DNA from 3 places in the Pseudomonas medicaginis genome. Region 2 is predicted to be linked to each of the others. Evidence: predicted binding sites of a transcription regulator. Region 2 holds the regulator's gene; each other region holds the start of a gene.

Region 1 (5,094 bases), 3.3 Mb from region 2:
GGACTTCACCTTCGTCTGCCCGTCCGAGCTGATCGCACTGGATCACCGCATGGATGATTTCAAGGCGCGCAACGTTGAAGTGATCGCGGTTTCGATCGACTCGCACTTCACCCACAACGCCTGGCGCAACACCCCGATCAACAATGGCGGCATCGGCCAAGTGAAATACACCATGGCTGCCGACATGAAGCACGAAATCGCCAAGGCCTATGACGTTGAGTCCGAAGGCGGCGTGGCCTTCCGTGGCGCGTTCCTGATCGACGACAAGGGCGTTGTCCGTTCGCAGATCATCAACGACCTGCCGCTGGGTCGTAACATGGAAGAGCTGATCCGTCTGGTCGATGCGCTGCAATTCCACGAAGAGCACGGCGAAGTCTGCCCGGCCAACTGGAAAAAAGGTGACAAAGGCATGACCGCATCGCCTGAAGGCGTTGCCGCTTACCTGGGCGAGCACAGCGACAAGCTGTAAGCGCAAAGGCATAAAAAAACCGGCCCTCGATGGGCCGGTTTTTTTATGGGTGTTCAACCAGATCATCGGCTGAAACACAGAGCCTTGTGGCGAGGGGATTTATCCCCGCCGGGCCGCGAAGCGGCCCCAAACCTGCCAATTGAGTTTGCCTGGCTCACCTTTCTGGGACTGCCGCGCAGTCCAACGGGGATACATCCCTCGCCACAAGTGAGCCAAGCCAGGTTGATGTCAGTCGTCGAAATCCTGCCAGCCACCCATTTCTTTCCAGCGATTGACGATGCCGCAGAACAGCTCGGCGGTCTTCTCGGTGTCGTAGCGGGCCGAGTGAGCCTCGCGGCCATCGAAATCGATGTCGGCCGCCTGGCACGCTTTCGCCAGGACGGTCTGGCCGTACGCCAGGCCAGCCAGGGTCGCGGTGTCGAAGCTGGAAAACGGGTGGAACGGGTTGCGCTTCATGTCCAGGCGCGCGACGGCGGCGTTGAGGAAGCCCAGGTCGAAGCTGCTGTTGTGGCCGACCAGGATCGCTCGCTTGCACCCGTTGGCCTTCAGCGCCTTGCGCACGCCACGGAAGATGTCGGTCAGGGCCGTTTCTTCACTGACTGCCATGCGCAACGGGTGATCGAGCTTGATCCCGGTGAACTCCAGGGCCGCCGCTTCGACGTTGGCGCCTTCGAACGGCTCGACACGGAAGAAGTAGGTGTGGTCAGGGAACACAAAGCCTTTTTCGTCCATGCCGATGGTGGTCGCGGCGATTTCCAGCAAGGCGTCGGTGGCGGAGTTGAAACCACCGGTTTCTACGTCGACGACGACCGGCAGGTAGCCACGGAACCGCGCGGCCATGGGGTGACGGGCGCCGCCCGAACCACCGTTGCCGTCCAGTTCGTCGTCGAAATGATCTTCACTCACGCGTTTTCCTCCAGCAGGCGCCAGCGCAGTTTTTCACCGGCGCGCAGCGGGATGACAGCCAGATCGCCGAAAGGCAGGCTGGCGGGGGCGGTCCACTCATCGCGAACCAGGGTAATACGATCGGTGTTCACCGGCAGGCCATAGAAACGTGGGCCATGCAGGCTGGCGAAGCCTTCGAGTTTGTCCAGCGCGTTGCGCTGTTCGAAGGCTTCGGCGTACATCTCGATGGCGGCATAGGCGGTGTAGCAACCGGCGCAACCGCAGGCCGCTTCCTTGGCGTGCTGGGCGTGGGGTGCGGAGTCGGTGCCGAGGAAAAACTTGGCACTGCCGCTGGTGGCGGCGTCCAGCAAGGCTTCCTGGTGGGTATTGCGCTTGAGGATCGGCAGGCAATAGAAGTGCGGCCGGATCCCGCCCACCAGCATATGGTTGCGGTTGTACAGCAGGTGATGGGCGGTAATGGTCGCGCCGACGTTGGCCGGGGCCTCGTTGACGAACTGCACGGCATCGCCGGTGGTGATGTGTTCGAACACCACCTTGAGGGTCGGGAAGCGCTCCACGACGCGGCGCATGTGCTCGTCGATGAAGATTTTCTCGCGGTCGAATACGTCTACGTCGCCCCGGGTAACTTCACCATGGATCAACAACGGCATGCCGACTTCGGCCATGACTTCCAGCGCCGGGAAGATCTTGTCGATACTGGTGACGCCGGAATCGGAGTTGGTGGTGGCACCGGCCGGGTACAGCTTGGCGGCATGGACGAAGCCGCTGGCCTTGGCCTCGCGGATTTCTTCGGGCTGGGTGCGGTCGGTGAGGTAAAGCACCATCAACGGTTCGAAGCGGCTGCCAGCCGGGCGTGCGGCGAGGATACGCTGGCGATAGCCGTCGGCTTCGGCGGCGTTGCGCACTGGCGGAACCAGGTTAGGCATGATGATTGCGCGCCCGAAGGTGCGCGCGACATCGGCGACGGTATGGGTCAACACAGCACCATCGCGAAGATGAATATGCCAGTCGTCGGGACGCAGCAGGGTCAGGCGGTCGGACATTGGGGGGCTTCCAGGCGGGTCAAACTGTGGGAATGCTACCGGAAAAGACCGATTCAGGCACCCGCTATCAAGTTCTGGCGCAACTTACCGATAGCTCCTACAGGTGTGCCACGAATCCGTGTAGTGCGCCGGACAGGCGTCATGCCCTCGGCATGCGTCGATCTTTGTATAAAAGTCAGTGGAGCCTCCCGTGCGCCAGCGTTATCTAGCCTTGCTCAGTGTGTTTGCCAGCCTTCCCGCCATGGCGCTCACTTTCCAGACCCGTCTGGAGAGCATTGAGTGGACGGTCGAAGGCGACAAGTTCGAGTGCCGGCTGAGCCAGCCGATCACTGATTTTGGCAGTGGCGAGTTCGTGCGCCGGGCGGGCGAACAGGCCACGTTCCGTCTCAAGGCTTATAACCCGATGCTGGGCGGCGGTTCGGCCACCCTGCTGGCGGCCGCGGCGCCGTGGCAACCGGGGCGCGGCGACATCAACCTGGGTTCAGTCAGGATCGGCAGTGGCGACGTATTGTTCAACAGCTCCCAGGTCCAGGCCGGGCGCCTGATCAGTGGGCTGATGGAGGGGCGCAGCCCCGTGGTACGCCGCAACAGCGAGGACGGGCGGGTTTCGGAAGTGCGTCTGCTGCCGGTGCGCTTCAGCAAGGCGTTCAATGACTACCAAGGCTGTGTGGCGAAACTGTTGCCGAAGAATTTCGAGCAGGTGAAACAGACGCAAATCGGTTTTCCTGGCGAAGCGGTCGATCTCGATGCCCACGCCAAGGCTCAGTTGCAAGTGATGCTCGACTTCATCAAGGCCGATCCGAGCGTCAATCATGTCGAGCTTGATGGTCACTCCGATAACAGCGGCAACCGCCTGACCAATCGCGAACTGTCTCGCCGTCGGGCGCTGGCGGTCCAGGACTTCTTCAAGGCCAATGGTTTCCAGGAGTCGCAGATTACCCTGCGTTTCCACGGCGAGCGCTATCCCCTGGTGCCTAACACCAACGCTGCCAATCGCGCCAAGAACCGTCGCGTGGTCGTGCGCCTCGAGCGCGTGGCGGCTAGCCAGGCACCGGCACCCCAGGCACCCCAGGCACCCGCCGCGCAGCCGGCGCCCGCTGCCGGTCCTGCCAAGCCACCGGCGCCAACCGCGGCGCCGGCCAAGACACCGGCACCCACACCCGTCGGGGCAACGGCGCGGACCTCCTGATTGGATTTTACCGTCGCGCCGTCGACATAATCTGTCGCTTCGTCGTCATAAGCTGTCGCGCCTCTGTAAATTATCCGCGCTGGACGTTAGACTTCCCGGCTTTCCGTACAACCCGTGGAGTGATGGCATGGCGGACGTAAACAAGGTCGTTCTGGCGTATTCCGGCGGCCTGGACACTTCGGTGATCCTCAAGTGGCTGCAGGACACTTATAACTGCGAGGTGGTGACCTTCACCGCTGACCTGGGGCAGGGCGAAGAGGTCGAGCCTGCACGCGCCAAGGCCCAGGCCATGGGCGTCAAAGAGATCTACATCGATGACCTGCGCGAAGAGTTCGTCCGCGACTTCGTGTTCCCGATGTTCCGCGCCAATACCGTTTACGAAGGCGAGTACCTGCTGGGTACGTCCATCGCCCGTCCGTTGATTGCCAAGCGCTTGATCGAAATCGCCAACGAAACCGGCGCCGACGCCATTTCCCACGGCGCCACCGGCAAAGGCAACGACCAGGTGCGTTTCGAGCTGGGTGCCTATGCCCTCAAGCCGGGCGTGAAAGTCATTGCCCCGTGGCGTGAATGGGACCTGCTGTCCCGTGAAAAACTGATGGATTACGCCGAGAAGCACGCGATCCCGATCGAGCGTCACGGCAAGAAAAAATCCCCGTACTCGATGGACGCCAACCTGCTGCACATCTCCTATGAAGGCGGCGTGCTGGAAGACACCTGGACCGAGCACGAAGAAGACATGTGGCGCTGGACCGTCTCCCCGGAGAAGGCTCCCGATACTCCGCAATACCTGGAGCTGACCTATCGCAACGGCGATATCGTCGCACTGGACGGCGTGGAAATGACCCCGGCCACCGTGCTGGCGACCCTGAACCGCATCGGCGGCGAGCACGGCATCGGTCGCCTGGACATCGTCGAGAACCGCTATGTCGGCATGAAGTCCCGCGGCTGCTACGAAACCCCGGGCGGCACCATCATGCTGCGCGCCCACCGGGCGATCGAATCGATCACCCTGGACCGCGAAGTGGCTCACCTCAAGGATGAGTTGATGCCCAAGTACGCCAGCCTGATCTACACCGGCTACTGGTGGAGCCCTGAGCGTCTGATGCTGCAACAGATGATCGACGCTTCCCAGACCAACGTGAACGGTGTCGTGCGCCTGAAGCTGTACAAGGGCAATGTGATCGTGACCGGGCGCAAGTCCGACGACTCGCTGTTCGACGCCAACATCGCGACCTTCGAAGAAGACGGCGGTGCCTACAACCAGGCCGATGCGGCCGGTTTCATCAAGCTCAACGCCCTGCGCATGCGCATCGCGGCGAACAAGGGTCGCAAGCTGTTCTGACCCTGGTTATCAAAAAAAACGGCCTGCCTTGAGCAGGCCGTTTTTTTTGCCCTCTGTTCTGTACGTACGGCCTGCTGGTGGCGGCGCTGCCTCTTCATTCATCCTGCCCGTGGGCCGCGAGGTCTGCGTGGTGGTAGATGAC
Region 2 (5,094 bases):
TGATCCTGGCCGAAGCCGAGATCTATCCCGACCGTGAATTGGCGATCAACCCCGGCCAGGTCTACGGCAGCCTCAACGGCATCACCGCCAAGGATCCGGCTTTCGGCCTGGAGGCGGTGTGGATTGAAATCAGCCAGCGGGCCCAGGCCCAGTCCCTCGGCTATACCGTGGTGGACGCCAGTACCGTGGTGGCGACGCACTTGAACCAGATCCTGTACAAGCATTCCAGCGAGCTGATTGGCCACGAAGAAGTCCAGCAACTGCTGCAAGTATTGGCCAAAGGCTCGCCGAAGCTGGCTGAGGAGCTGGTGCCGGGCGTGGTTTCGTTGTCGCAGTTGCTCAAGGTGTTGCAGGCGCTGCTGGCCGAACAGGTGCCCGTGCGTGACATACGCAGTATCGCCGAAGCCATCGCCAACAACGCCTCCAAGAGTCAAGATACCGCCGCCTTGGTGGCTGCGGTTCGGGTTGGCGTGTCCCGTGCAATCGTCCAAAGCATTGTAGGCACTGAGTCTGAGCTGCCTGTGATCACCTTGGAGCCAAGGTTGGAACAGATATTGCTCAATAGTCTGCAGAAGGCAGGACAAGGCTCGGAAGAGGGTGTCCTGCTGGAGCCAAGCATGGCCGAGAAGCTGCAGCGTTCGTTGATCGAAGCAGCCCAGCGGCAGGAAATGCAAGGCCAACCGGTGATCCTGCTGGTGGCCGGTCCGATTCGCGCGATGCTCTCGCGATTCGGGCGCCTCGCGGTCCCGGGGCTGCATGTGCTGGCGTATCAGGAAATACCGGACAACAAGCAAGTGACCATCGTTGCGACAGTAGGGCCCAACGGCTGAGGTAGTGGTTTATGCAAGTGAAGCGTTTTTTCGCCGCCGACATGCGTCAGGCCATGAAACTGGTTCGTGACGAGCTGGGCGCTGAAGCAGCCATCATTGGCAACCGTCGTATTGCCGGCGGTGTCGAACTGACGGCGGCCCTGGATTACAAATTGTCGGCGCTGGCTCCACGGATTCCGAACATGGAACTCGAAGACGAGCTGCGCAAGACCCAGTCGCGCATCGCCAGCGCCCAAGCCGAACTGAGCCTGCGCAGCAGCGAAGGCGAAGGGGCGGCGGGTACCAATCGTCAATTGTTCGCCGGTCAGCCACTGACCGCCGGCCTGCCATTGACCGCTGCCGAACCACTGATCGAACAGGCCCAGGCCGAACCGCGTCGTCCGGAGCCAGCGCCTGCCGCGCCAGCCCGTGGGCTCGACCCGCGCGCCCTGGACTCGATGCGCTTTGAACTCAACAGCCTGCGCGAGTTGATGGAAGTCCAACTCGGCTCCCTGGCCTGGAACCAGCTGCAAGGCAGCCGTCCGGCCCAGGCCAATCTGTGGCGTCGCCTGCAACGCATCGGCCTGTCCGGTCCGTTGTCCCGGGACCTGCTGGCGCTGATCAATGGCATCGAAGAGCCGCGCCAGGCCTGGCGCATGTTGTTGGCGCACCTGGCGCGGATGATCGCGACCCCGGAAGTCGAGCCGTTGGAAGAGGGCGGGGTAATTGCCATGGTCGGCCCTGCCGGCATGGGCAAGACCACCACCCTGGCCAAGCTCGCCGCCCGTTATGTACTCAAGTACGGCGCCCAGAGCATCGCCCTGGTGAGCATGGACAGTTTCCGCATCGGTGCCCAGGAACAACTCAAGACCCTGGGCCGGATCCTCAATGTGTCGGTGACCCATGTGGATCCGGGGCAATCCCTGGCCCAGGCGCTGGAGCCGCTGCTGCGCAAACGCGTCGTGCTGATCGATACCGCAGGCCTGCAAGCCAGCGATCCGGCCCTGCGCATGCAGCTCGAAAGCCTGGCCGGGCGCGGCATCAAGTCAAAAAATTATCTCGTGTTGGCAACCACCAGCCAGAAACAGGTTCTAACCGCCGCATACCACAGCTACAAACGCTGCGGGCTGGCCGGCTGCATCCTGACTAAGCTGGACGAAACGGCAAGCCTGGGCGAGGTGTTGAGCCTGGCGATCGGTCATGAACTACCGGTGGCCTACCTGACCGACGGGCCGCGGATCCCGGATGATTTGCATCTGCCGCGCCGTCATCAACTGGTCAGTCGTGCCGTGAGTGTGCAAATGCAGGAAGAACCCAGCGAAGAAGCCATGGCTGACATGTTCGCTGATATCTACCACAGCCCGACCAAGCAGGTCGGCTGAGGTAATCATGAAAATTTTTTGTACCTACATCGATGGCCTGCCTTGCATTGTTCCGTATGCGAACGCGCAGCCAGTAATGTGGCCTCCGTCTAAGAAGACAAGGTAAAGAACGAACATGGGCAGCATGCATCCCGTACAGGTGATCGCGGTGACCGGCGGCAAAGGTGGCGTCGGGAAGACTAACGTGTCAGTGAACTTGTCCCTGGCTCTGGCAGAGCTTGGCCGACGGGTCATGCTGCTGGACGCCGACCTGGGCCTGGCGAACGTCGACGTGTTGCTGGGGCTTACCCCCAAGCGCACCCTGGCGGACGTGATCGAAGGCCGTTGCGAACTGCGCGACGTGTTGTTGCAGGGGCCGGGCGGGATTCGCATCGTGCCGGCGGCCTCGGGCACCCAGAGCATGGTTCACCTGACCCCGGCGCAGCACGCGGGCCTGATCCAGGCTTTCAGTGACATCGGCGACAACCTCGATGTGCTGGTGATCGACACCGCGGCCGGCATCGGCGACTCGGTCGTCAGTTTCGTGCGCGCCGCCCAGGAAGTGCTGCTGGTGGTCTGCGATGAGCCAACGTCCATCACCGACGCCTACGCCCTGATCAAACTGCTTAACCGCGACTATGGCATGAACCGCTTCCGCGTCCTGGCCAACATGGCCCAGAGCCCGCAGGAAGGACGCAACCTGTTCGCCAAGTTGACCAAGGTCACCGATCGCTTCCTGGACGTCGCCCTACAATACGTCGGCGCCGTGCCGTACGACGAAAGCGTGCGCAAGGCCGTCCAGAAGCAACGTGCCGTTTATGAAGCCTTTCCACGTTCCAAATGCGCGCTGGCGTTCAAGGCGATCGCCCAGAAGGTCGACACCTGGCCGCTGCCGGCCAACCCTCGCGGGCATCTGGAATTTTTCGTCGAGCGTCTTGTGCAACAAACAGCAGGGCCCGTGCTATGACAGCCAGCGGTTACAACCACCTCTACAAAAAATCGGCACGGGACGCCCAGTACGAATTGATCGAGCGTTACGCGCCACTGGTCAAGCGTATCGCCTATCACTTGCTGGCGCGATTGCCAGCCAGCGTGCAGGTCGAGGACTTGATCCAGGCCGGCATGATCGGCCTGCTTGAAGTGTCGAACAAATACGACGCCAGCAAGGGTGCCAGTTTCGAGACCTATGCCGGTATACGCATTCGCGGGGCGATGCTCGATGAAGTCCGCAAGGGCGATTGGGCCCCGCGTTCGGTGCACCGCAATACCCGCATGGTCAGCGACGCGATTCGGGCAATTGAAGCGAAAACCGGACGTGACGCTAAAGATCACGAAGTTGCGGCCGAACTCCAGTTGAGTCTCGATGATTATTACGGGATTTTGAACGATACCTTGGGCAGCCGCCTGTTCAGTTTCGACGACCTGCTTCAGGACGGCGAACACGAAGGGCTGCATGAGGATGGCGCGAGTGCTCACATGGAGCCATCGCGTGACCTGGAAGATGAGCGTTTCCAGAGCGCGCTGGCGGATGCGATTGCCAATTTGCCGGAGCGTGAGCGACTGGTCTTGGCGCTGTACTACGACGAAGAGCTGAATCTCAAGGAAATCGGTGAGGTCCTGGGGGTCAGCGAATCGCGGGTCAGCCAGTTACACAGCCAGTGCGCGGCCCGTTTGCGGGGGCGTTTGGGGGAGTGGCGAGCGCGCTGACAGGCAGTGTGGGGACACTGCGAACGAGGCTGGCCTGGCAGGTACTGCGCCAGTCTCCGTCCGTTGTGCTCCAGGCTGTTGTCGAGCGTTGTGCCGGATTGATTGAAATGGCGCGTCCAGGTGCTGGGCGCGTTTAAGACTGCTTGGAGGTCGAATTGGACAAGAACATGAAAATCCTCATCGTTGATGACTTCTCAACGATGCGGCGGATCATTAAAAACCTGTTGCGTGACCTTGGGTTCACCAACACGGCCGAAGCAGATGACGGGACCACTGCGCTCCCGATGTTGCACAGTGGCAACTTCGATTTCCTGGTCACCGACTGGAACATGCCGGGCATGACCGGTATCGACCTGCTGCGCCAAGTGCGTGCCGACGAAAAACTCAAGCATCTTCCGGTGCTGATGGTCACTGCCGAAGCCAAGCGCGAGCAGATCATCGAAGCGGCCCAGGCTGGTGTAAACGGCTATGTGGTCAAACCCTTCACGGCCCAGGCGTTGAAAGAGAAGATCGAAAAAATCTTCGAACGCATCGGTTAACGGCGCCACGGGGGAGCTATGGACAACGAATCTTCAATGGGCGATTTCGAATCGACCCTGAAAAAACATGCCCGCGAACTGGTCGACAGCCTTGAAAAAGGTCGCTTTGGCGATGCGGTTCAAATGATCCATGAGCTCAACCAGACCCGTGACCGCGGTCTGTATCAGGAAGTGGGCAAGCTCACGCGTGAACTGCACAGCGCGATTGTCAATTTCCAGATCGACCCGCACATGCCGCAGGCCGAGGAAGTCTCGCAGATCACCGACGCCACCGAGCGCCTGGGGTATGTGGTCAAGCTGACCGAGGCCGCCGCCAACCGCACCATGGACCTGGTGGAAAGTGCAACGCCGCTGGTCAATGGCCTGAGCGAAGAAGCCCAGGCCTTGAGCACCGACTGGGGCCGGTTCATGCGTCGCGAAGTCGGCGCTGAAGAGTTCCGGGAACTGGCCCGTCGGGTCGACGGTTTCCTGACGCGCAGCAGCACCGAGAACCGCGCGGTGGCAAGCAACCTCAACGACATTCTGCTGGCCCAGGACTATCAGGACCTGACCGGCCAGGTGATCAAGCGTGTGACCCAACTGGTCACCGAAGTGGAAAGCAACCTGCTCAAACTGGTGCTGATGGCCAGCCAGGTCGACCGCTTTGCAGGCATCGAACACGACCGTGAAGCGATGCTT
Region 3 (5,094 bases), 1.2 Mb from region 2:
GCTCGGCGCCTTTTTCCAGATGGATCGGCCCACGGGCCGCTTCGTCGTAACGGAAGGTTTTCAGCTCACGCTTGGGCGGCGTCACCAGCCCGGCCCAGACGGTTTCGATGGAGGCCACGATCATCGCGCCCACCAGCACCACGGCCATCGGCCCGCGCTCGGTGTCGAAAATGCACGCCACGCGCTCGTTGCGGGCGAACAGCTCGGGAACGTTTTCAGCGGTGGTCTGGTTGACCGAGAAAATCCGTCCTGGGATGTAGACCATCTCCCGCAGGGTGCCGGCCAGTGGCATGTGCACACGGTGGTAGTCCTTGGGGGACAGGTAGATGGTGGCGAAATCACCGCCCATGAACGGTGCTGCGTTGGCCGCGTCACCGCCCAGCAATTCCAGGACGCTGAAGCTGTGGCCCTTGGCTTGGAACACCCGGCCGTGCTCGATCGGGCCGAGCTGGCTGACGGCACCGTCGGCGGGGCTGAGGATCGCGCCCGGGGTGTCGTCCAGTGGGCGGGCGCCGTCTTTCAGGGCGCGGGTGAAGAAGGCGTTGAAGTGCTCGTAGGCCGTCAGGTCTTCCACCAGGGCCTGGGACATGTCCACTTGGTAGCGCTTGGCAAACCAAGCGGTGAAGGCGTTCTTGAACCAGCGCACGCGGCATTCGGCAATGCAGCCGGCCAACCGCGACAGCAGGTGGTGGGGCAGCAGGTATTGAGTGAGGATGAACAAACGGTTTTTCATTAACTGTCCTTAAGAACCTTCAAAGCTCGATGGGGGTGTCGGGGTGGTTGCCCCATTCGCCCCAGGAACCGGCATAGCCTTTGACCCGTGGATAACCGAGCGCCTTGGCCACCAGGTAGGTGAAGCCAGAGCGGTGGTGGGTCTGGCAGTGGGTGATGACTTCTTTGTCAGGGGTGATGCCCAATTGTTCGAGGATTTGCGCCATGTCCCGGCGGATGCGCAGGTTGCGCGCCGGGTCCATGCCAGCCGTCCATTCGAAATTGACCGCGCCGGGAATGTGTCCGCCCCGGGCTGCGACGACTTTCTCGCCAGAGTACTCCAGCGGGCCACGAGCATCCCAGATGGCCAGGTCCGCAGCGCCGAGACGGCTTTGCAGGTATTCGCGGGTGGCGGTGGGGGCTTCGTGCAGCGTCAGGCTGACCGGCCCTGCGACGGGCGCGGGGACGTCGATGGACACCGGCAGGCCTTCGTCCAGCCACGACAGCAAGCCGCCGTCGAGGTAGTGGTAGTTGGCGTGGCCGATCACGTCCAGCAACCAGATAAAACGCCCGGCCCAGCCGCCGCCTTCATCGTCATAGACCACGTAGACCGCCTCCGGGTGATGCCCGAGTTCGCCGAACAGCGCTTCCAGGTCGGCCTTGGCCGGCAACAGGCCCGGCGCCGGTGGCTGGCCGAGCTGGGTGCGCTTGGGGTCGACAAAACGTGCGCCGGGGATATGCCCGGTGCTGTAGCGGGCGGCGCTGGTCAGGTCCACCAGAATCAGTTCGCGGGCGTCGAGGCGCGGCAGCAGTTCGCTCGGCTCGATCACCAGCGGCAAGCCAGAGAAGTCAGGCATGTGAGGTCTCCAGGGGCGCAAAGGGAAAGGATTGTAGCAAGTTCAGCGGCCGCGGTTGGTAAAGGTATGCAGGGCCCTTTCGATGCATTGCACGGTTTTGCCGAAGGCTTGAACGGTGACGTCCGAGAAGGGGCCGCCGCCCTGGTCCACCGCCACCAGCATGATCACCCGGCCATTGCAGGTCAGTGAGCGCAACAGCAGGTGGTCACCGCGGAACAGGCTGCGCAGGCCCGGTGGCAGCAGCGCAGAAAACTGCGCGTTGTTGTCCGGGTTCAGGCGAACCTGGGCCTGTTGGGCCAGCAATCGTTGCAATATCTTGCTCTGGCTGATGGTAAAGCTCATGGCTGCGGCTTCCCTGGGCAGGCCGGCGGTCTGATGCACGCGCACGCTGGACTGGCTGCGGTCGGCCATCAGGATCATCACCCGGCGCATGCCGCAGGCCACCAGGACGTCCCGTGCCGAAGTGGTCAGGTGCATGGCATTGCGGAAGGGGCTCGGTTCCACGAGCATGGCGGAACATTGCTGGCGCCACCGGCTCAGGTCCTGGGTGCTGGGCGGGGCGGGGGGCAGCAAGCCGGGGTGGATGCGTCGGCTGCCCGAGGGCCAGATCAGCGCCACGGCCGGGTGCCAGAGATCCGGCATGGCGTGGTGACGGGCGCTGTTGGCGGCTTGTTGGTGCAACTGTTGCTGGACCTCATCCATCGATATCTGCAGGTACAAACTGGTGAGGTATTGCCAGCGGGCGTTGTGAGGGCTGTCCCAGGCCTGTTGTGCTGCCAGGGCCAGACCGTTGGCCAGCAACACGGTGTTGGCCGGCTGGTTGAGCCAGCGCCGCAGGGTCGGGTCGTCGTCCAGGCGATTCTGCTGGCGCAACGGGTGTTCGCTGTCCCGGGCGATACGCAGGACCTTCACCAGTTCGCGGCGTTCATTGAGCAACAGGCGATAACCTTGCGCCACCCAGATGGGCAGGCGCCAGGTCTCCACCAGTGCCAGGCAGATTTCCAGCAGGCGGACGCCGAACAGTTCGCGCTCTACCTTGCGCGCGGGCTCGCCTTTATGGACGACCCGCAGCTCCCACTCCCCCAGCAACCGTGGATGCGTCAGGGCCAGTGGCCAGAGCGGCGACAGGAACAACAGGCTGCCCCAGTGAATGTCCTGCCACAGCCGCGCCAGGCGGCTGGCAAAGAAACCATTGGCCTGTTGCGTGGCGTGCTGGCTGATCAATTGCAGCTGGCGCAAGGCGATGGGAATTTCGTTCCCCGGCAACGACGGCAGGCGGGCGAGCAGTTCCTCGGTGCGCTTGAGGCCGAGGCGGTTGATGGCGACTTCGAGGTTTTCCGCAGGTTCTGCAAGGCTGCCATGGGTATGGTGGTTGGCCTCGCGGATGACGCTCAGGGCCAGGGCGGGGCTGTCTTGCATCAGCTCGGCGATGTCGCGCAATGAGCGGCGGCTGTCGGCGAGGGCCTTGCAGACCAGGTCGTGGCTGGCCTGGGGCACGGGCAGGTGCACGCCATTGAGCAGCTTTACCCAGCCTTCGAGGGTGCTCGGTCGCGGTGTTGGAACCTTGGTTTCGTTAGTCATGGCAGGACGTGATCATCGTATGAATTCTCCACGCCCGGAACGGGGCAAATTGGCTTTTCGCCAGAACAGCCTATAGTCTGGCGCAGTTTTGCCGATAAGTAGAAGAAGAGATTTTTCAGCTTCCGAATATGACCTTGAACCCGACTTAAATAAGTACTTTCTATCTATGGCTAAAATTATCGGCATCATTGTCGTGTTCGCGAGCGTACTCGGCGGATACGTGCTTTCCCATGGCAAGATTGCCGCCCTTATCCAGCCCTTCGAGGTCTTGATCATCGGCGGCGCGGCCCTCGGAGCCTTCTTGCAGGCCAACCCTGGCTATATGACGATGCACGTGCTCAAGAAATCCCTGGGCATGTTCAGCTCGCGCTTCAGCCACACCTTTTACCTCGAGGTGCTGGGGCTGATCTACGAGATCCTCAACAAGAGCCGCCGCGAAGGCATGATGGCGATCGAAGGCGATATCGAAGACGCCGCCGCCAGCCCGATCTTCGCCAAGTATCCCGCCGTTCTCAAGGACGCCCGCATGACGGCGTTCATCTGTGATTACCTGCGCATCATGTCGTCCGGCAACATGGCGCCCCATGAGCTCGAAGGCCTGTTCGACATGGAGCTGTACAGCCTCAAGGAAGACCTGGAGCACCCCTCCCACGCGGTCAACGGTATTGCCGACGGCATGCCCGGCTTCGGTATCGTCGCGGCGGTATTGGGGATCGTGGTGACCATGGCGTCCCTGGGCGATGGCGACCAGAAGTCCATCGGCCTGCACGTTGGCGCGGCACTGGTGGGTACTTTCTTCGGTATTTTGGCAGCGTACGGTTTCTTCGGTCCGCTGGCCCACTCCCTGGCCCATGATGCCAAGGAAGAACTCAACGTCTACGAAGCCATCAAGGCGTCCCTGGTGGCCTCGGCCTCGGGCATGCCGCCATCGCTGGCGGTGGAGTTCGGTCGCAAGGTCCTGTACCCGGCGCACCGTCCAAGCTTCGCCGAGCTAGAACAAGCGGTTCGCGGTCGCTAAGATGGAAAATAACCAGCCGATCATCGTCAAGCGCGTCAAGCGCATTGCCGGCGGGCACCATGGCGGTGCCTGGAAAATTGCCTTCGCCGACTTCGCAACGGCGATGATGGCGTTCTTCCTGGTGCTGTGGCTGCTGTCCACAGCAACCCCGGAACAGAAAATTGCCATCGCCGGTTACTTCAAGGACCCGGTCGGCTTTTCCGAAAGCGGCACGCCCTACATCATCGACCTGGGCGGTTCGCCGACCCTGGCGCCGGAAAACACCCTCAACCCCGAGGTGAAGTCCCAGCCCCAGCCCGACAAGGTGACGGTGGATTCCGAGCAAGTCGAGGGCATGGCCGAGCAGGTCGAGCGCGAGCGCCTGGAGTTGCTGTTGCAGGAATTGCAGAACAAGGTCGAAGAGAATCCGCAACTGCAGAAATTCAAGGACCAGATCCTGTTCGAAATCACGCCGAACGGCTTGCGCATCCAGATCATGGACGCCGAGAACCGGCCGATGTTCGACTCTGGCAGCGCGCGCCTGAAGCCGTATTTCGAAGACATCCTGCTGGCCATGGCCGACACCATCAAGGCCGTTCCGAACAAGATCAGCATCAGTGGTCATACCGATGCCAAGCCCTACATCGGCAAGGGTGACTACGGTAACTGGGAGTTGTCCGCCAACCGCGCCAACGCGGCCCGTCGCGCCCTGGTGGCCGGCAGCTACCCGGACGAGCAGGTGGCACGGGTGGTCGGTTATGCGTCTTCTGCGCTGTTCGACCGCAAGGACCCATTCAACCCGGTCAACCGGCGCATCGATATCGTGGTGTTGACCAAGAAGGCGCAGAAAGCCATCGAGGGCTCACAAACCGACGATCCGGCGCCCGATCCGGCCCCGGGCGAGGGCGCGCCGGGTGAAGTCCCCGCTCCATCCGACGCACCTGGGGC

Evidence for each region. Region 2 encodes FliA, which starts transcription of late flagellar genes. Its sites were predicted from a motif close to CTAAAGTTTNNNNNNNNNNNGCCGNTAA; they were not measured.
Region 1: a site for FliA is predicted at 2,485-2,512, ahead of ACMTA2_RS25750 (flagellar protein MotY). Genes of this name have one in related genera too.
Region 3: a site for FliA is predicted at 3,220-3,247, ahead of motA (flagellar motor stator protein MotA). Genes of this name have one in related genera too.

The regions. Positions count from the first base shown of each region.
Region 1 covers NZ_OZ221631.1:5,859,778-5,864,871, reverse strand. Annotated here, with positions in the region: gene ACMTA2_RS25765 (peroxiredoxin) at 1-469, shown strand, start outside; gene rnt (ribonuclease T) at 698-1,375, opposite strand; gene pyrC (dihydroorotase) at 1,372-2,418, opposite strand; gene ACMTA2_RS25750 (flagellar protein MotY) at 2,609-3,607, shown strand; gene ACMTA2_RS25745 (argininosuccinate synthase) at 3,735-4,952, shown strand.
Region 2 covers NZ_OZ221631.1:2,064,851-2,069,944, forward strand. Annotated here, with positions in the region: gene flhA (flagellar biosynthesis protein FlhA) at 1-830, shown strand, start outside; gene flhF (flagellar biosynthesis GTPase FlhF) at 842-2,191, shown strand; gene fleN (flagellar synthesis regulator FleN) at 2,307-3,137, shown strand; gene fliA (RNA polymerase sigma factor FliA) at 3,134-3,877, shown strand; gene ACMTA2_RS09120 (chemotaxis response regulator CheY) at 4,045-4,416, shown strand; gene ACMTA2_RS09125 (protein phosphatase CheZ) at 4,435-5,094, shown strand, end outside.
Region 3 covers NZ_OZ221631.1:890,148-895,241, forward strand. Annotated here, with positions in the region: gene asd (archaetidylserine decarboxylase) at 1-733, opposite strand, end outside; gene rhdA (thiosulfate sulfurtransferase) at 753-1,568, opposite strand; gene ACMTA2_RS03875 (HDOD domain-containing protein) at 1,611-3,149, opposite strand; gene motA (flagellar motor stator protein MotA) at 3,316-4,167, shown strand; gene motB (flagellar motor protein MotB) at 4,169-5,094, shown strand, end outside.